Siphonobacter curvatus: one gene and its partner. The protein of the gene in region 1 binds, or shares a complex with, the protein of each later gene. Links are inferred from orthologs where the notes say so. Each region holds a gene or a part of one and is shown on either strand. Other genes may lie near its edges. The genes, in order: C5O19_RS13890 and uvrB.

Evidence for each region.
Region 2: the proteins of C5O19_RS13890 (region 1) and uvrB are in contact, whole or in part, in a crystal structure (PDB 7EGT), measured with the Thermus thermophilus proteins. The link is inferred for Siphonobacter curvatus from one-to-one orthologs. Residues at the interface, in WP_096412145.1 of Thermus thermophilus: His654, Arg656, Phe657, Gln666, Asp668, Glu669, Lys680, Arg681, Leu682, Ser683, Lys685, Tyr686, Ala687; in WP_096411307.1 of Thermus thermophilus: Glu23, Leu25, Arg26, Asp27, Gly28, Glu29, Arg30, Phe31, Arg55, Glu326, Asp327, Phe328, Glu379, Ser382, Gln383, His398, Gly400, Arg401.

What each region holds. Positions count from the first base shown.
Region 1 is NZ_PTRA01000001.1:3,351,663-3,360,207, forward strand. Bases 1,831-4,814 are described here. They hold C5O19_RS13890 (ATP-dependent helicase), read left to right. Parts: upstream 1,831-2,164; coding sequence 2,165-4,465; downstream 4,466-4,814. Other genes in these bases: C5O19_RS13885 (hypothetical protein), read left to right, coding at 1,831-2,072; C5O19_RS13895 (DsbA family oxidoreductase), read left to right, coding at 4,773-4,814. Also shown: C5O19_RS13875 (RNA polymerase sigma factor), read left to right, coding at 1-366; C5O19_RS13880 (hypothetical protein), read left to right, coding at 347-985; more of C5O19_RS13885, read left to right, coding at 1,005-1,830; more of C5O19_RS13895, read left to right, coding at 4,815-5,468; C5O19_RS13900 (DUF4136 domain-containing protein), read right to left, coding at 5,549-6,118; C5O19_RS13905 (trans-sulfuration enzyme family protein), read right to left, coding at 6,315-7,442; C5O19_RS13910 (hypothetical protein), read right to left, coding at 7,586-7,798; C5O19_RS13915 (OmpA family protein), read right to left, coding at 7,885-8,545. UniProt on the Escherichia coli protein: A helicase with DNA-dependent ATPase activity. Unwinds DNA duplexes with 3'-5' polarity. Translocates on single-stranded DNA with 3'-5' polarity. Initiates unwinding more efficiently from a nicked substrate than double-stranded DNA.
Region 2 is NZ_PTRA01000008.1:21,652-30,150, reverse strand. What follows is about bases 1,701-4,638. They hold uvrB (excinuclease ABC subunit UvrB), read left to right. Parts: upstream 1,701-2,130; coding sequence 2,131-4,146; downstream 4,147-4,638. Other genes in these bases: C5O19_RS23745 (winged helix-turn-helix transcriptional regulator), read right to left, coding at 4,219-4,635; C5O19_RS23755 (hypothetical protein), read right to left, coding at 1,701-1,921. In the rest of the region: C5O19_RS23760 (aspartate-semialdehyde dehydrogenase), read left to right, coding at 1-912; more of C5O19_RS23755, read right to left, coding at 1,004-1,700; C5O19_RS23740 (NAD(P)-dependent oxidoreductase), read left to right, coding at 4,736-5,380; C5O19_RS23735 (RNA polymerase sigma factor), read left to right, coding at 6,107-6,706; C5O19_RS23730 (hypothetical protein), read left to right, coding at 6,703-8,283; C5O19_RS23725 (glycoside hydrolase family 172 protein), read left to right, coding at 8,396-8,499. UniProt on the Escherichia coli protein: The UvrABC repair system catalyzes the recognition and processing of DNA lesions. A damage recognition complex composed of 2 UvrA and 2 UvrB subunits scans DNA for abnormalities.

The DNA of each region.
Region 1 (8,545 bases):
ATGGAATACAAAGACGAAGCTAGCACCTGGCTCTGGATGAAGCGGATTCTGGTCAACGAATGTCTTATGGAGTTACGCCGATCGGCCAACTTTACAATGGTACCCGAGCAGGAAGCCGCCGAACAGTCCTTCGATTACAACATTATCGACGAAATAGCCGCCGAAACCATTCATACGCTGATTGCGGAATTACCGATCGGGTATCGCACCGTATTCAATCTAGTGGCTCTGGAAGGTTACTCCCACGCGGAAGTAGCCGAGCAATTGCAGATTTCGGAGGGCACCTCCAAGTCGCAGCTCAACAAAGCCCGTCAGTTATTACAGAAAAAACTACAAACCCTGGGGTATGCCGCACACATTCGATGAACACATCCGGCAACGTCTGGAAGCCCTGCCGGAAGAACCCTTTAACAGCGAAGACGTCTGGAAACGGATCGAACGACCGTCCAGGCCAAGCAGCCGTCGCTGGTCAATACCGCTGGGTGTGGGTACAGCGGCCGTGCTGGGCATCCTCGTGGGGTATTTCCTGCATCAGCCTGCTACTGAAGTCAGCAAGGGTACACCGCTGTTGAGTAAAGTTCCGGCCAGGTCGTCATCGGTAATCTTACGCTTGGTAAAAGATTCGGTCTTTGTGCAACAAAAGATTGTACTTCCCAAGAAAGCGATCCAGATGCTGGTCTCCGCTCCCGTAGAGCCGGTACTGGTAACCGATTCGTCCCTCCGGGCCATGCCTGCGGTTGCGATTCAACCCACCCCCATTCCGGAGCCTGTACCACCTGCTCACCCAGCCGAAGCGGAAACGTTCGAAGCGACTGTTACGCTGACCATTCCCGAAACCCAGGTCGTGCCTCTGCGGAAAAAGTCCATTCTGGCCCGTCTGTTCCGGGCGGACAAACGCCCGGATACGCGGCCCCGCTGGCAGGACTTTCAGGCTCCTACCTCCGTCGGAAAAGTAAAAACGGACTCCATCAAACACACTCCCTAAACAAACCCTCCCCTCGCTCATGAAAACACCATTTCTGACAATGGTACTGGCATTGCTATGCTCAGTCCCCAACTTGGCTGCCCCGGTAGATTCCATTTTAGTCCGGATTGGCCCCTCCTCGAAAGTACTTTTCTATGGCTCAAAAAAAGCCGATTTAAAAAAACTGGAAAATTACGACTGGAATACGATCCTCCGGGATTTGAACGCCCGACTGAGTGAGACTACAGCCACCGAACCCCGTCAGCACTACATGGATTTGACCGGAAAAAGTTATCTCAATGACAGTACCTTACGGAGTGCAAATGCCATGATAAAAGTGACGGAACTCGAAAGCGATAGACCTCTAACTAAACAAAAACTAAAGTCAGGCTGGCAGGATTTCCGTAACCGGGCTCAGTTAAACCTACTGTTAGGCTGGCCGACCCTTCTATCTCCTAGTTCCAACCCGCCCGACCTGTACCCTACCTGGCTGGATGGATACTACCTGAAAAGCTCAGCTTCCCGCAGATTTGCGGCTAACCTTATCGTTCCTTTTGTACTTCAACGGGTCAATCCAAGAACGAATCTATTTATTGATCTCGGAATTGAATTTTCATTAACTCGATTTAGAACCAGTCAGGATTTTTATTATCGATCTGGCGATTCTTTTGCTACACATCTTCCTCCAGGTTCTGCTGTTAATTACAATGAAACCATTGTTTACCTGGAAGGCTACGGCCGTTTCATCCATCAGCCTTTAATCAAGCGAACCTTCAATGCTACGTATCTGGATTTACTCGCCATTCCCAGCTTGCAATTTTATGATGATGCAGGCAGACGTACCTTTCAGCTAGGGCTTGGTGCCTTTGTAGGGCCACGTATCGGAACTAATATTCGTACGGTGGTCTTGGCAAATCAGGATCTTCGGGTAGCTTCCAAAGAAGCTCCTGAAGTTTCTCCCTATTCTCCCATCCAGGGAGGACTGATTCTTAAACTGGCGTATCGGGATTTTGCCCTGCTTACCCGATACCATGCCAACTCGCACGGAATTATTTACGGGTACAAGCCCAAACAGCTTTCCATTAATTTACAAATACCATTACTCTAGCTTAAACTTCCGTAGCCTCCAAATCTTTTGTATCTTTGATCTATGCTTTCAGGGAACGGACTTAGTTCGTTCCCTCTTTTTATCCAATTGCCATGTTCGAAGATATCACCAAAGGCCTCAACGAGCCCCAGGCTCAGGCCGTTCTGCATACCGAGGGGCCGTTAATGATCATCGCCGGAGCGGGCTCGGGCAAAACCCGCGTACTCACTCAGCGTACGGCTCACCTCATCCGAAAAGGCGTTGATCCCTTTTCCATCCTATTGCTGACGTTTACCAACAAAGCCGCCGGTGAAATGCGGGCTCGGATTGAAAAGGTCGTCGGTACCGATGCCCGGGGCATCTGGATGGGTACGTTTCACAGCGTCTTTGCCAAAATTCTCCGCTTTGAAGCCAAAGCGATGGGCTATACCTCCGACTTTTCGATTTACGATACGGACGATTCGAAGTCACTACTGAAAACGATCATCAAAGAACGCGGCCTCGACGATAAGATTTATAAGCCCAACGTCGTATTCAACCGAATTTCGGGGGCCAAAAACCGCTTGGTATCCGCTGAAGCGTACATAGCCGATCCCATCATTCAGGCCGATGACGCGGCGGCTCGCCTGCCCGAAATTGGTCGCCTGTACAAACTCTACGTAGATCGTTGCTTCAAGGCCAACGCCATGGATTTCGACGATCTGCTGTACAACACCAACGTACTATTCCGCGATTTCCCGGCCATCCTCAACAAGTACCAGCACCGGTACAAGTACGTCATGGTCGATGAGTTTCAGGATACGAACGTTTCGCAGTACCTCATTACGCGGAAACTGGCGGCCATTCACGAAAACATCTGCGTCGTGGGCGACGATGCCCAGTCGATCTACGCCTTCCGGGGAGCCAATATTCAGAATATCCTCAATTTCGAGAAAGACTACCCGGATCTGACCACGATTCGTCTGGAGCAGAATTACCGTTCGACAAAAGTGATCGTCGAAGCTGCCAACTCCGTCATTGCCCGAAACAAGCGTCAGTTACGTAAGGAAGTGTTCACGGAAAATGAAGGCGGTAACCTGATTGAAGTCATCAAGGCCGGATCAGACGTCGAAGAAGGCCGTTTGGTTTCTACTTCATTGTTCGAGGAAAAGCTGAATCATGGCCTGAGTAACAATGATTTTGCCATTCTGTACCGAACCAACTCGCAATCGCGGGCTTTTGAAGAATCGTTACGAAAGTTAAATATCAAGTACCGAATCGTGGGTGGACTTTCTTTTTACCAACGTCGGGAAATTAAGGACCTACTGGCCTACCTCCGATTCACACTCAATCAAAGTGACGAAGAGGCCTTCAAACGGATCATTAACTTACCCAAACGCGGCATTGGCGATCAGACCATTGCCAAGATTACGGTTACAGCCGCCGAGCAGGGCTTACCGCTTTGGGACATCGTCGCCAATATTCAGCAGTACAACGCGGGTCGTTCGGGTGTGGCCATCGAAGGCTTCTCCGATCTAATCAAGTCGTTTAAGCTACTCGTCGACACGAAAGATGCGTACGAAGTGGCCAGCCACGTCGCGAAAGCTTCGGGTGTACTCAAAGAACTTTACGACGACAAAACGGTAGAGGGCCTGAGCCGTTACGAAAACGTACAGGAATTGCTGAACTCCATCAAGCAGTTCGTGGATAATCCCGAAAACGAGGACAAATCGCTGGGGGCCTTTCTGCAAACGGTTTCGCTGCTCACCAATGCCGACCAGGAAGACGAAGACGGTGATAACGACCGTGTCACCCTGATGACCATTCACCAGGCGAAAGGACTAGAGTATAAAGTGGTTTACATCGTGGGCCTGGAAGAAGATTTATTCCCCAGTCAGATGATGTTACAGTCGAGTGAAGACTTGGAGGAGGAGCGACGGCTGTTTTACGTAGCCATTACCCGGGCCGAAAAACGTCTGTACCTCAGTTATGCGGAAACCCGCTACCAGTACGGTCGACTGAAACCCTGCGAACCCAGTCGGTTTATGGATGAAATTGACGAGAAATACGTTCGCGTCAGTCGCCAGGCCGCCCGCCGGATGTCGGAATCCCAGCGAAATACGGATCGTCCGACGCCAGCAGCGTTCTTACGGAATGTCGCCAATCGAGCTGCCCAAAACGGAGGTTCACAGGCTTCTAAAACCCCGCCTACTCGCTCGGGAGCTGCGTCTACGCACGTACCCAGCAGTGATTTCAAAGCTTCCGATCCCCGCAAGCTGGCTTCGGGTCAACGCGTGGAGCACCAGAAGTTTGGCTTTGGCGTTGTTAAACTCATTTCAACGGATCAAAACGGGGCAAAAGCCGTCATTCACTTTGATACACAGGGTGAAAAGACCCTGCTCCTGAGCTTTGCTAAACTGCGAATCATCGAATAAAAAAAAGCATGAACGGCCGCCACCGCTCATGCTTGAAAATCTTCCTTTTCTTACGATTAGGGATTTATAGAGGTCAATAGAAAAACGAGGTTTTTAGTTCATTTCTCAAGAAAATTTTGGCTCCGCTAGTGGGCTTCCTCTTTTCGTGCATTGGTTTTGGAAAATCCTGCTTGACATCCTTGGGTAAGGGTTCTTTCTGCTACAGTTTTATTCCAGGGAATCATTCATTTCCAGTAGGGGTTAGAGCAAAAATGACTGTACTCGTTCGGTCGGTAAAACTTGGTTTTTAGCATTAATTCATATCAAGATGGCTCTTCCCATTCGTATTGACGTCGTTTCTGACGTTGTGTGCCCCTGGTGTTATATTGGCAAACGCCGCCTGGAATCGGCACTGGCTGAACTCAGCACTGAGGTACAGGCAGACGTGGTCTATCACCCTTTCCAGCTTGACCCTACGGTACCCCGGCAGGGAAAATCCTTTGCCGAACACATGGCCAGTAAATTCGGTCCTGGTCGTAGTGAAAGCATGTTCCAGCACGTGGAGCAGGTGGCCAGTGAGGTAGGGCTTGACTTTGACTTCAACGAAATTCCCAAATCGATCAATACCTTCGATTTACACCGCCTTCTAACGGTTGCTTACGAAAAAGGACTACAGGCTGCCACGAAAGAAGCGTTACTGAAAGCGTACTTCGTAGATCGGATTGATTTAACGCAGGAAGCGGTATTACTCAACGTACTGGAATCAGCGGGTTGGGACAAGAAAGAAGCTCTTGAAGTTCTGAAATCCGAAGTAGCCAGCGATTCGGTACAGAGTGAAATGGAATACTTCAAGCAACTGGGTGTTTCGGGCGTACCGTTTTTCATTCTCAACAACAAGTACGCCTTGTCGGGAGCCCAACCCAAAGAAACGTTTATGCAGGCACTGCGGCAGGTGATTCAGGAAAGTCAGCCGCAAATCATTGCTGAGGGTGATAGCTGCGATACGACTACGGGCGAATGCTAATACGATTCCTTTGAATTGAAACTAAAAAAAGAGGTCGAATGATTCGACCTCTTTTTTTAGTTTCAATTCTTCCGAAAAACTTACTCGCCCTGTACGGCTGCGTTCGTCATGCCGGCCCGGTAGGGATATTCCTGCATTACTTTCGCAACGGTAGCCCGGATGAGTTCATCACGGTCTTTGCGGCGGGCGTTCAACTCACCTTTCGCCCAACCCTGCCATACCATCTCATTGGTTTTGGTATCCAGCAGACTAATAATCACCCGATTTTCTTCGTAGTTCCGGGAGCTGACGTTATTGTTAGGACCGTACCACCACCAGCCCCACATCGGACTTAAATTGTTCGATTGAATTTGCTGCAGGTTACGAGCGTCGGTGTCAAACCGGACCGTTAAATCGGCATTCTTCTCCACGCGGCGGTATCCGCGGGCACTCATCTCGGCGTCCAGGGCCTGCGTAATCCGTTTTTGCATCAACTGGCTTCCCATCACAGGGTCTGAATTACCGCCGGGCATCGGGGCAATCGCGTAAGTACGATAGCCACTGAAGTTCGCAGTACGATCATAATCCGAACGAACCGTAATCGAAGGGGCACAAGAGACCATAGTACCCACCAGTACTACGGCAGCTAGCATTTTTATGATTGATTTCATGGATTTAATAAAACAACTATAAGATTAAGAGACTCTCGTTAGCGGTACTGAATCCGTATCTTTTTACTCCTCAGATTCAATAGTACAACACATAAAAAACGACGGCTGTTCCCCGTAAATTGTTGGGAAACAGCCGTCGCTTGGCTTTTAAAGCTGATTTAAGATTTATTAACGAAAAGGGCCTTCGCCGCTCCTTTTAAGCGTTTTTCAGGGCCTGATCCAGGTCCGCAATCAGGTCATCGAGGTGCTCCAGACCGACCGAAACGCGTAGCAATCCGTCGGGCGTCGGACTATCCGGACCTTCGTAAATTTTACGGGGTTCGATGAGACTTTCCACACCTCCCAGACTCGTCGCCTGCGTGAACACCTTCAAAGCTCCGGCTACCTTTTTAGCACCCGGCAAACCGCCCCGTACTTCGAAAGAGAGCATTCCTCCAAAGCCATTTTTCATCTGGGCTTTGGCAATTTCATGTTGCGGATGGCTGGTGAGTCCGGGGTAATGCACTCGCTCCACGGCCGGATGCGTTTCGAGCCACTGAGCGATAGGAAGGGCACTCGCCGACTGAGCTTTTACCCGCAGGGGCATCGTCTGGATTCCCCGCGTAATGAGCCAGCAATCAAACGGTGAAGGTACGCCGCCGGTCAGGTTCTGAATCTGACGCAGGCGTACGGCCAGTTCGCCGTCTTGAGCCAGTACCAACGCTCCGCCCAATACGTCGGAGTGGCCCCCAAAATATTTGGTCGTCGAATGCATGACCACGTCGGCTCCAAAAGCAATCGGATTCTGCAAGACGGGAGTAGCCCAGGTATTGTCCACCGCACACAAGGCTCCTACAGAATGAGCCAGCTGGGATAAAGCCTGCAAATCGGTCAGGTACAGCAGCGGATTACTCGGCGTTTCCAGCCAAAACAGCTTGGTCGTCGGCCGGACGGCTTTTTCCACTTCTTCCAAGTTCGAGGTATCGACCAGCGAAAATTCAAGACCCCAGGGTTCAAATACATCCACGAGTAATCGTTGGGCCGCGTAGTAAGCAAACGGAGTCGTAATCACGTGATCGCCCGGCTTCAAAGCCTGAAATAAGGCGGAAATGGCGGCCATCCCCGAACCAAAAGCGAGTCCAACGGTTCCGCCTTCCAGGGCAGCCAGACTTTTTTCCAGCAAATCGCGGTTCGGGTTATTGCCTCGCGTGTACAGAAAACCGTGCGGCAGGTTGCCTTCGGCATCGCGTTCGTACGTAGTACTCAGGTAAATGGGTGTAGTTACCGCCGACGCATTCGCGTCATGAAAACGGGTGACTTGTATGGCTAGGGTTTCCAGGTTCATGTGCAACAGATGCTATCAATAAGTACGGACAAAATAAATGGGAAACTTGCTTGTATGCTATCGATAGCGACGAAAAGAAGAAACCCGACTTATAAGTCGGGTTTCTTCTTTTTTGGCCTGCCAGCACTTTAGAAACGGTACAGTCAGGGATTACTAAGTTGAGCTAGTACATATACAATCAAAAAGAGGCCGTAGCAATAGTAACCCATGTATTTCCCCGTAAAAGCCAGGGGTAGCAGCATCAGAGCAAATACGATCCATTCAGGCCCAATTGTTTCAACCCAGGCATGAGTGAAGTACTCGGTGATCCATACTTCAAGTGTATTTTTATTATAGAAAACACCTAGTGCTAGCATGAATAAAATCCACGTTTTCCTTGAGGGCATAAAAGTGGGCTGCATTCGTTGGCTGGTTGGTCTAACATGATCACGCTATCGGCGTATTACTGTTTCAGAATGACGAATTCCACCCGTCGATTTTGCTGCTTGCCTTCCGGGGTGTCATTGGTAGCCACAGGACGGGTTTCGCCAAAACCTTTGGCTACAATGCGGTTTTCAGGAATGCCTTTGGAAATCATATACGCCCGCACCGATTCGGCCCGGTCCTGCGAGAGCTTCTGGTTGGCTTCATCGGTCCCATCGCTATCGGTATGTCCATCAATTTCGACCATCATACTTCTCCGGCGATTCATCAATTCCACGACGCGGTTTAGCTCAGGGAACGACTCCGTCTGTAAGGTGGCTTTAGCCGTTTCGAAAAATACGTTGTTCAGGGCTACCTTCGCTCCTTCTTCAATCTTCGTTACCAGCAGATCGCGGTCTTTCAATTCCAGGTACCCCCCACTGCCGAGTTTACTTAAGTCCAGATTCTGCGATTTCCCGACATACCCATCCGCCTCAGGCCGGATGCCGTACTTCTTGCCGTAGGGTAAGACAATCTTGTATTCACCCGTATTAGGGTCAGGTGTGGCTGTTCCGAGCTCGGTACCATCGGGTAGGCTCTCGTACACGATCCGGGCGTTTTCGGGTACCTTTTTCGTTTTAGCATCCAGTAGCTTACCCGTGTACAGAACTACAGCATTGGATTTGGTGGGCTGCCGGTCG
Region 2 (8,499 bases), on another replicon or contig:
ACCGAACTCATCCCGGTCGCTTCCGAGCGGTCTGTTGGTAAAAAGGTGACCTTCAAGGGACAAGAATATACCGTAGTAAGTTTTGAGGACGCCATCGCTGCCAAGCCTGCCATTGCTATTTTTTCGGCGGGTGGTAGTACGTCATTGGAACTGGCTCCCAAGTTTGCCGAAGCTGGAATTTTCGTTATTGACAACTCTTCAGCCTGGCGGATGGACCCTACCAAAAAACTGGTAGTACCGGAGATCAACGCTCACACGCTGACGAAAGAAGATAAAATCATTGCCAATCCCAACTGCTCAACGATTCAGATGGTGGTGGTATTGAACCCCCTGCACCAGCAGTACAAAATCAAACGAGTAGTCGTTTCGACCTACCAGTCTGTTACGGGTACGGGTAAAGCTGCGGTAGATCAGTTGTTTGCCGAGCGTAAAGGCGATGACAGCGTGAAAAAAGTATATCCGCACCCCATCGACCTGAACGTACTGCCGCACATCGACGTATTCCTGGATAACGGTTATACGAAAGAAGAGATGAAGATGGTAAATGAAACCAAGAAAATCATGGGAGACGACTCCATCGCAGTAACGGCTACGACGGTACGTATTCCTACGATTGGCGGTCACTCGGAAGCCGTAAACATCGAGTTCGAAAACGATTTCGATCTGGAAGAAGTACGGGCTATCCTGGAAAAAGCTCCGGGCGTAGTCGTACAGGACGATCCGAAAAACCAGATTTACCCTATGCCGCTCACCGCTCACGGAAAAGACGATACCTTCGTGGGTCGTATCCGTCGGGATGAGTCGCAACCCAACACGCTCAACTTGTGGATTGTCGCTGACAACCTGCGGAAAGGTGCGGCTACGAACGCTGTTCAGATCGCTGAGTATCTGAATACGAACGAATTAGTATAACGTTTAAATTCGGATTATCAAACCCTGAAGGAATTCAGTGTAGATAGCCCCGGGTGAAACCGAGGCAACCGTACCAAAGAAAGCGAGCCGATTAGTACCGGTTCGCTTTCTTTTTTTGCTTGTAGCCTAAACGGTAATGATAGGAAAGATGGGTATTGGGTTTGGAATTAAAATACCCGAGGGTTACAGAAACGTTATGCTGATAATACTGATACGCAGCAACCAACTGACTAATGGTAAACCACCGGGAGGTGCCATAAGGAGCAGAGGAGGTTCCGATGCTGTACTTCATACTAAACGAACGATCTTTCGCTGGATCGGAGTTAAACACCATTTCTGTAGTAGCCGCAATAGTAAAAAGAGCAGGTTGGCGGGCAACAATCCAACGATCATACCCTGTACTATGGCCTGAATATTCTCTGCCTAAGCCGTTGTTAACGGTCTTTCTCGGGATGCGTTGACGGATTCTCGTTAATTCTCCGTACTCACGACTATACGCCATTTCAACGCCTAAAAACCGCCAATTTGTATTTCGCCCTAAAATGGCATTTAACTGAGCACTGCCGCGAAAGCCAAATCCATAAAATCCATAGTTACCCCGATAAATACTCGGTAACGGCTTATTAATGATATTACCTAAGGAATCTTTGGGGTATTCACTGAAAGAGCTATTGCCGATATAATATTGTCCCAAATATCCGAAAGCTCCATAGGAAATGGTCGCTGCATTCCAGCTATGGGCCCTACTAACCTGCAAAAGTCCTAGCCAATGACGATCTTGTGACTGGCCATTCTTAAATCCTTCGTGATATCCCTTTCCCCAAAGTGTTACGCCGCCCAAATAGGTTGCGGTATTCACACCGCTGTCCCGTGAGGCCAGCGGCTTAGGTTGATAAATTAGATCATGAGCATGTAGTCCGGCTCCCAAACGGTGATTGTAGATCGCCTGGCAGCTAAACAGGCAGGCAATAAAACAACAAAAAAAAACGATTCGGTAGAGATAAGACATGATGGATGTAGGCTAGGTTATAAAAGGAGTCGAAACTACGCGAAAGACCCTAAAAATTTCAAAATCGTTGGAATGGAAAGCATTTTTTAGACGTTACTGTCTGGATGGCCCCAACCTTCGGTTTCTGGTCATTTTTTAGTAGTTTCACTGATTCGAAACGGACCCACGTCCCTTCGGTTCATTCGCTTAACAAAGCCGCTCCGAACGCCATGAATTTTGAATTAACCTCTGAATACCAGCCCACGGGCGACCAACCCAAAGCCATTCAACAACTCATTGAAGGCATCCATCGGGATGAACCGGCCCAGGTACTCCTCGGGGTTACGGGATCGGGAAAGACCTTTACGGTAGCCAATGTGATCAAGGAGATTAATCGTCCTACCTTAATTCTTAGTCACAATAAAACGCTGGCGGCTCAGCTGTATGGGGAGTTCAAGCAATTCTTCCCAAATAACGCTGTCGAGTACTTCATTAGTTATTACGACTACTACCAGCCCGAAGCCTACATTGCTACGACCAATACATACATCGAAAAAGATCTGGCAATCAACCAGGAGATCGATAAGCTACGGCTTTCGGCAACCTCGGCTCTGATGTCCGGACGACGGGATGTGATTGTAGTGGCTTCGGTATCCTGTATCTATGGTATGGGAAACCCCGATGAGTTTCGTAGAAGCATCATGCGGGTGGGCGTCGGTGAAATCTATTCCCGAAATCAGTTTCTGTACCGACTGGTAGAAATTCTGTATTCACGAACGGAGGCTGAATTTACCCGGGGAACCTTCCGCGTAAAAGGAGATACGGTAGATGTACACCTTCCGTACGCGGAATTTGGATACCGCTTTGTGTTCTTTGGGGATGAAATTGAAGCCATTCACCGGATTAATCCGCAAACCGGAAAGAAAATCGGGGAAGAGAACCGGGTTTCTATTTTTCCTGCCAACCTGTTCGTAACCGGAAAAGACACGCTGGCCCGGGCCATGCACGAAATCCAGGACGATATGGTCGAGCAAATTAAATTCTTCGAGAAAGAATTTCGCTTGCAGGAAGCCGACCGAATCAAGCAACGTACGGAGTTTGACATGGAAATGATGCGGGAGCTGGGGTACTGTTCGGGAATTGAGAACTACTCGCGGTATTTCGACCGCCGCCTGCCCGGCCAGCGACCCTTCTGCTTGCTGGACTTCTTCCCGGAAGATTATTTGATGGTAATTGATGAAAGTCACGTAACCGTACCGCAGATTCGGGCGATGTGGGGCGGTGACCGCTCCCGCAAAGAAGCCCTGGTGGATTACGGATTCCGGTTGCCGAGTGCGCTGGATAACCGACCGCTGACTTTTCAGGAGTTTGAAGGTATGGCTCCGCAAACGATTTATGTATCTGCAACGCCCGCTGATTATGAGTTGCGGCGGAGTGAAGGGGTCGTCGTCGAGCAGATCATTCGGCCGACGGGATTATTGGATCCTGAAATTGAAGTACGGCCCAGTATCAATCAGATTGACGACTTGCTGGATGAAATCCACGACCGTATTCGCCGGGAAGAACGCGTACTGGTTACGACGCTTACGAAGCGGATGGCTGAAGAACTTTCCAAATATCTGGATCGGGTTGGCGTAAGGTGCCGGTATATTCACTCGGAAGTTAAAACCCTTGAGCGGGTGGAAATTCTTCGTGAGCTACGACTGGGAATCTTCGACGTACTGGTGGGAGTAAACTTACTTCGGGAAGGGCTGGATTTACCGGAAGTATCGCTGGTAGCCATTATGGATGCGGACAAGGAAGGATTCTTACGGGACATTCGTTCGCTGATCCAAACCATTGGCCGGGCCGCCCGGAATGACCGCGGTAAGGTGCTCATGTACGCTGATCGCATTACGGGTTCCATGGAAAAAGCCATCAATGAAACGTCGCGACGACGGGCCCTGCAAATGGAGTACAATGCCGACCACGGGATTACGCCGCGTACCGTTCGTAAGTCGAAAGAAGCCATCATGGAGCAAACCAGCGTGGCGGATGTGATGGGTAAACCAACGAAGAAATACTACGTGGAACCCCAGGAACTTTCGCTGGCCGCTGACCCGGTCATGGCGTACATGGACAAAGATGCCATCAACGAACGCATCAAGCAAGTACAAAAGGAAATGGAGCAGGCCGCCAAGGAGCTGGACTTCCTCAACGCTGCCAAACTTCGGGATGAAATGATGAGTTTGAAGAAGATGTTGTAAGTTTATACAATGCATAAAAGAGAAACGGCTCGGAAGTCTTAAGATTTCCGAGCCGTTATTGTACATGAGTCCCTAATTCTTCGAATACCGACTGCGGGCCTTTACAATTTCTGCCTTATACATATTGGCCCATTCGGCCAGATCAATCATGCGTTGGAGTAAGCTTTCGCCCAAAGCCGTAAGCTGATATTCCACCCGGGGCGGAACTTCGGCGTAGATATGACGCTGAACCAGTCCATCTTCCTCCAGACTTCGCAGCGTAACCGTCAACATTCGCTGCGAAATATCACCAATCTGAGCTTTCAATTCATTAAAACGGAGCTTACCTGAATTGCCTAAGTGTATGATGGTTAGGTAAGACCACTTGTCGCCAATGCGATCCAGAATACCGCGAACGGGGCATACTCCTAAATCGTCGGTCTTGCTGAAAATTTTTTCTATCTTTTCCTGAACAGGAGTTGCCTGACTATCAACAATAGTTACTGTCATGTGCCTTAGTTATTGAAAAATGCCTTCTTGTTACGTAAAAACCCTTGATTTACTTTTGAGTTATTAAAAGTAACTAAGGAAACAAAAATAACTAATTGCTATGAAAATTGCACTGATTGGAGCAAGCGGTTTTGTCGGAACAGCCGTATTGTCGGAAGCTTTGAACCGGGGACACCAAGTAACGGCGATTGCTCGTAACCTCGAAAAAATTACGAATACTTCAGATGATCTCATCCTCAAGACGGGGGATGTAATGGATTCAGCGGAAGTACAGCAACTTGTGGCTGGAACCGACGCCGTAGTAAGTGCCTTTAATGCGGGTTGGACAAACCCTAATCTGTACGATGACTTTCTGAAAGGATCACAGGCCATTCTCGACGGTACGAAAGCTGCGGGTGTACCCCGTTTACTCGTAGTAGGTGGAGCCGGAAGTTTATACGCCGCTCCGGGCCTGCAATTGGTAGATACGCCTCAGTTTCCAGCGGACTGGAAAGCAGGAGCAACGGCTGCCCGCGATTTTCTGAATGTCATTAAGAAAGAAGAAACGTTGGACTGGACTTTCCTAAGTCCGGCTATTCAACTGGTTCCGGGTGAACGGACGGGTCAGTACCGCACGGAACTGGATATACCCGTTGCGGATGAAAAAGGAGAAAGCCGAATCACAGTGGCTGATTTAGCCGTAGCAATTGTGGATGAACTTGAAAACCAACAGTTTTCCCAAAAACGCTTTACCGTAGGGTATTAGTAGTTAATACCGATAAAGGTTTAATTATATCCAAAAAAACTGTAAATGTTACTATCCATCGAAGATATAAAAATTAGTCGTGGTTAACGTTCAACTTTGTATCAACAATAAGGCGGAGGTGGCGACCTGAAGCTTTATTGTTGATACAAATTCAGTAACGTGACACCAAGGCGGTGGAGTCACATTAACTATACGGACCCCTCGATCCTTCTGGGAACGAGGGGCTTTTCTTTGTATAAGATATTGATTGTTAGAATACTAGATAGGCGATAAAAATGCTTATACTAATAATTAAGGCTTCAAGTATCCACGCTCCCAGCGAATGCTGACTTTGAGGCGTGTCTAATTCTATCAAAGATTTATGTTTAGACTTAGATGATTCGGGTGAGAACATTTCCCTACAGGTGTGCGTTTGGATGAAAATTAGCGGGTACTGATGACTACTCAAGAGCCAGCGTTTTACTAATCAGGTCTATACCGTAAGTTTTAGGGTGGGTATGCTTCCCATATCTACTTAGTACGCCGAATGCCTCTACTGCGTTGCAGTCAGGAAAAAGGATCACGTTATTTTAAGGATACATTAAGTGTAGCTTATTGAAAATCAGTAAAATTTGTAGAGCGGAAAGAGTCGAGATTATTTTTTAGGAGAATTTTATCGGTTGGTTGCAACGGCCAGACAATCCTTCGCGTACAGATCCATTGAAGAACCTTAACTATTAGCTGATTTTGTTTTTCCGGAAAAAATCATCCTTCACTGATGATGACCTCGAAGGGGTTATTCAGGCCTGTTTGTTAGAAGACAAGCGGGCCCAGCGGGTGCTTTTCCAACAGTATTTCAGTTATGCCAAAAGCATTTGTTTACGGTACTCATCGAGCGTAGAGGAAGCAGAGGAAATTTTAAACGAAGGGTTTTTCAAGGTTTTCAAAAACCTGCATCATTACGATTTGCAATTGCCTTTCAAAGCCTGGTTACGGACCATCATGGTCAATTCGGCCATTAGCTATTTCCGAAAACATCAGAAATTTCATAGCGAAATTGGCTTTGAATCTTTTCCGGAACCGGCTCTGGATGATGACGTAGTCGAACAGATTGCGGCGGAGGAAATTTTAGAACTGGTTCAACAACTCAGACCTATTTATCGCTCTATTTTTCTCATGCACGTGGTGGATGGGTACCAGCTTCGTGAAATCGCGGATCAACTGAATTTAAAGGAAGGAACCGTACGCTCGCATTTTGCCCGGGCTCGCGTGATCCTTCAGCAACTGGTTATTGAATCGTATCCCCACGTCGCTCAGCGAAATTGGGGAAATACATCTTTACAATGAAAACGGATCGTTTCAATGAAGCCATCCGACGAAAGTTGGAGGGAATCGAACCGCCATTCCAGGAACAGGAGTGGGCGAAGTTTCAGACGTTTACCAAACAACAGATGCCTGCTTCGTGGTGGGTCCGGAGCGGAGCTAAGTGGATTGGCTACGGAGCTTCTGGTTTAGTAGCTACGCTGCTCATTGTGACCAATATCATTCAGTATCAGGAAAATAAAAAGCTTACCCAGACGGTAGCAGAGTTAAGAAAAGAAGTTCAACAAACGAAAGAAATGCAGCGGTCAGAATCGGCGGCTGTTCAGACTCCAGCCTATGATTCATTTATACCTTCTGCTAACGCCCCTGCTGGTCCAGCCGTTTCTGACTACGCTGAAAATGAGGTGAAAACCAACATTACGAAGAAAACAAATGAGGCTACGATAACTCATTCCCAAACCCGGCCTGCTTCTGGATCGCAGGAAAAGGAAACGACCGATGTAGATCCTACTTCGTTTAAAGAAAACCGGCAGCAGCGTGAAGCGGTTGCCACTGATGTTCGTACTACGGAGTCGATGCGTACCGCTTCCGGTAAAATCATCCGTTCTAACCAACCTCTGCGTAACCAGACAGAAGGTGCTCGTGCGGATGTTATGACCTTGGGTATCGAGCATCCGTCCTTTGTTCGTACACCAAACTCGTCCGGAAAAACGAAACGAAGCTCGACTCGGGAAACATTTCCAAGTGATTACGGAAATGAATTAACGGGTACTGAGAAAAAAGGATCAAAAGAACCCGTTGAAAGTATAGCTGAAAATCGTCAAAATTTGGTGGAAGCTGCCCGACTGCGGCCCCGGTTAACCTTTGACGTTACCTTACCTCCGTTGCACTCGCCTGTAGCAACGAGGAAAAATTATAAATGGACGAATTACGTACCGACTACGGAGAAAACGGAAAAGGTAGCGAAAGCACCCAAACTACGACTTCCCCAAGAAAGTACGGTAGCTTTGCGAGCTGGTGCAGGTGTGGACATAGAAAAGAACTTTCTTGGGAAATCACTGGCCGCGGGCGTAATCGTAGGCAAACACTGGGGCCTTTCACTAGGCTTAAGCTGGGGAACGGTAGAAGGACCCCGATACCGGGATGAATTCGAATGGGATCACAAAAAAAATCAGCCTCCCCGAAATTTCAGAAAAGAGCATAAGATCATCCTGCCGCCGCAGCTATTTAAAATCAAAAATATCCAAACGCAGGCTTCGGTCGTACGAATGCCTATTGAACTGAATTACCGGGTTCCGCTGGAACAGGATTGGACTTTACTGGCAATGGCCGGCAGTACGCTGGATCTGAAAGTGACGCAGCAACTGCAATTTGATGTATTCAAGAACGAATTTCCTTTTGCGAAAAATCAGATCGATTTCAAGCCTAAGGAGCCCGTAGTAAACAATGTTAATGTGGGCGTAGGCATTGAAAAACGCTGGAATCATCTGGTCGTACAGACGGAAGCGTATCTGGCTCCATCCTTGGAAAATTGTTCGTATCGAAAGGAGCAGACACCCGTAGGCTTACGAATTCGAGCCCTGTACCAGTTCGGAAAATAAAGAAAAGGCCTGCCGCAATCACGGCAGGCCTTTTTGCTGCTTACAGTAATCCATCATTGCGAGTAAGGGGAGGATTCACGACCTTTCGATTATAACCTCTTCTTACTTTACTATGAAAAAGTATTGGCTTGTACTAATGGTCTGGCTGACCTGTATCCTGACGCAGGCTCAAACGAAACCCTGGAATGGTCTGGACGTCGGTTTATCTAATCTGTA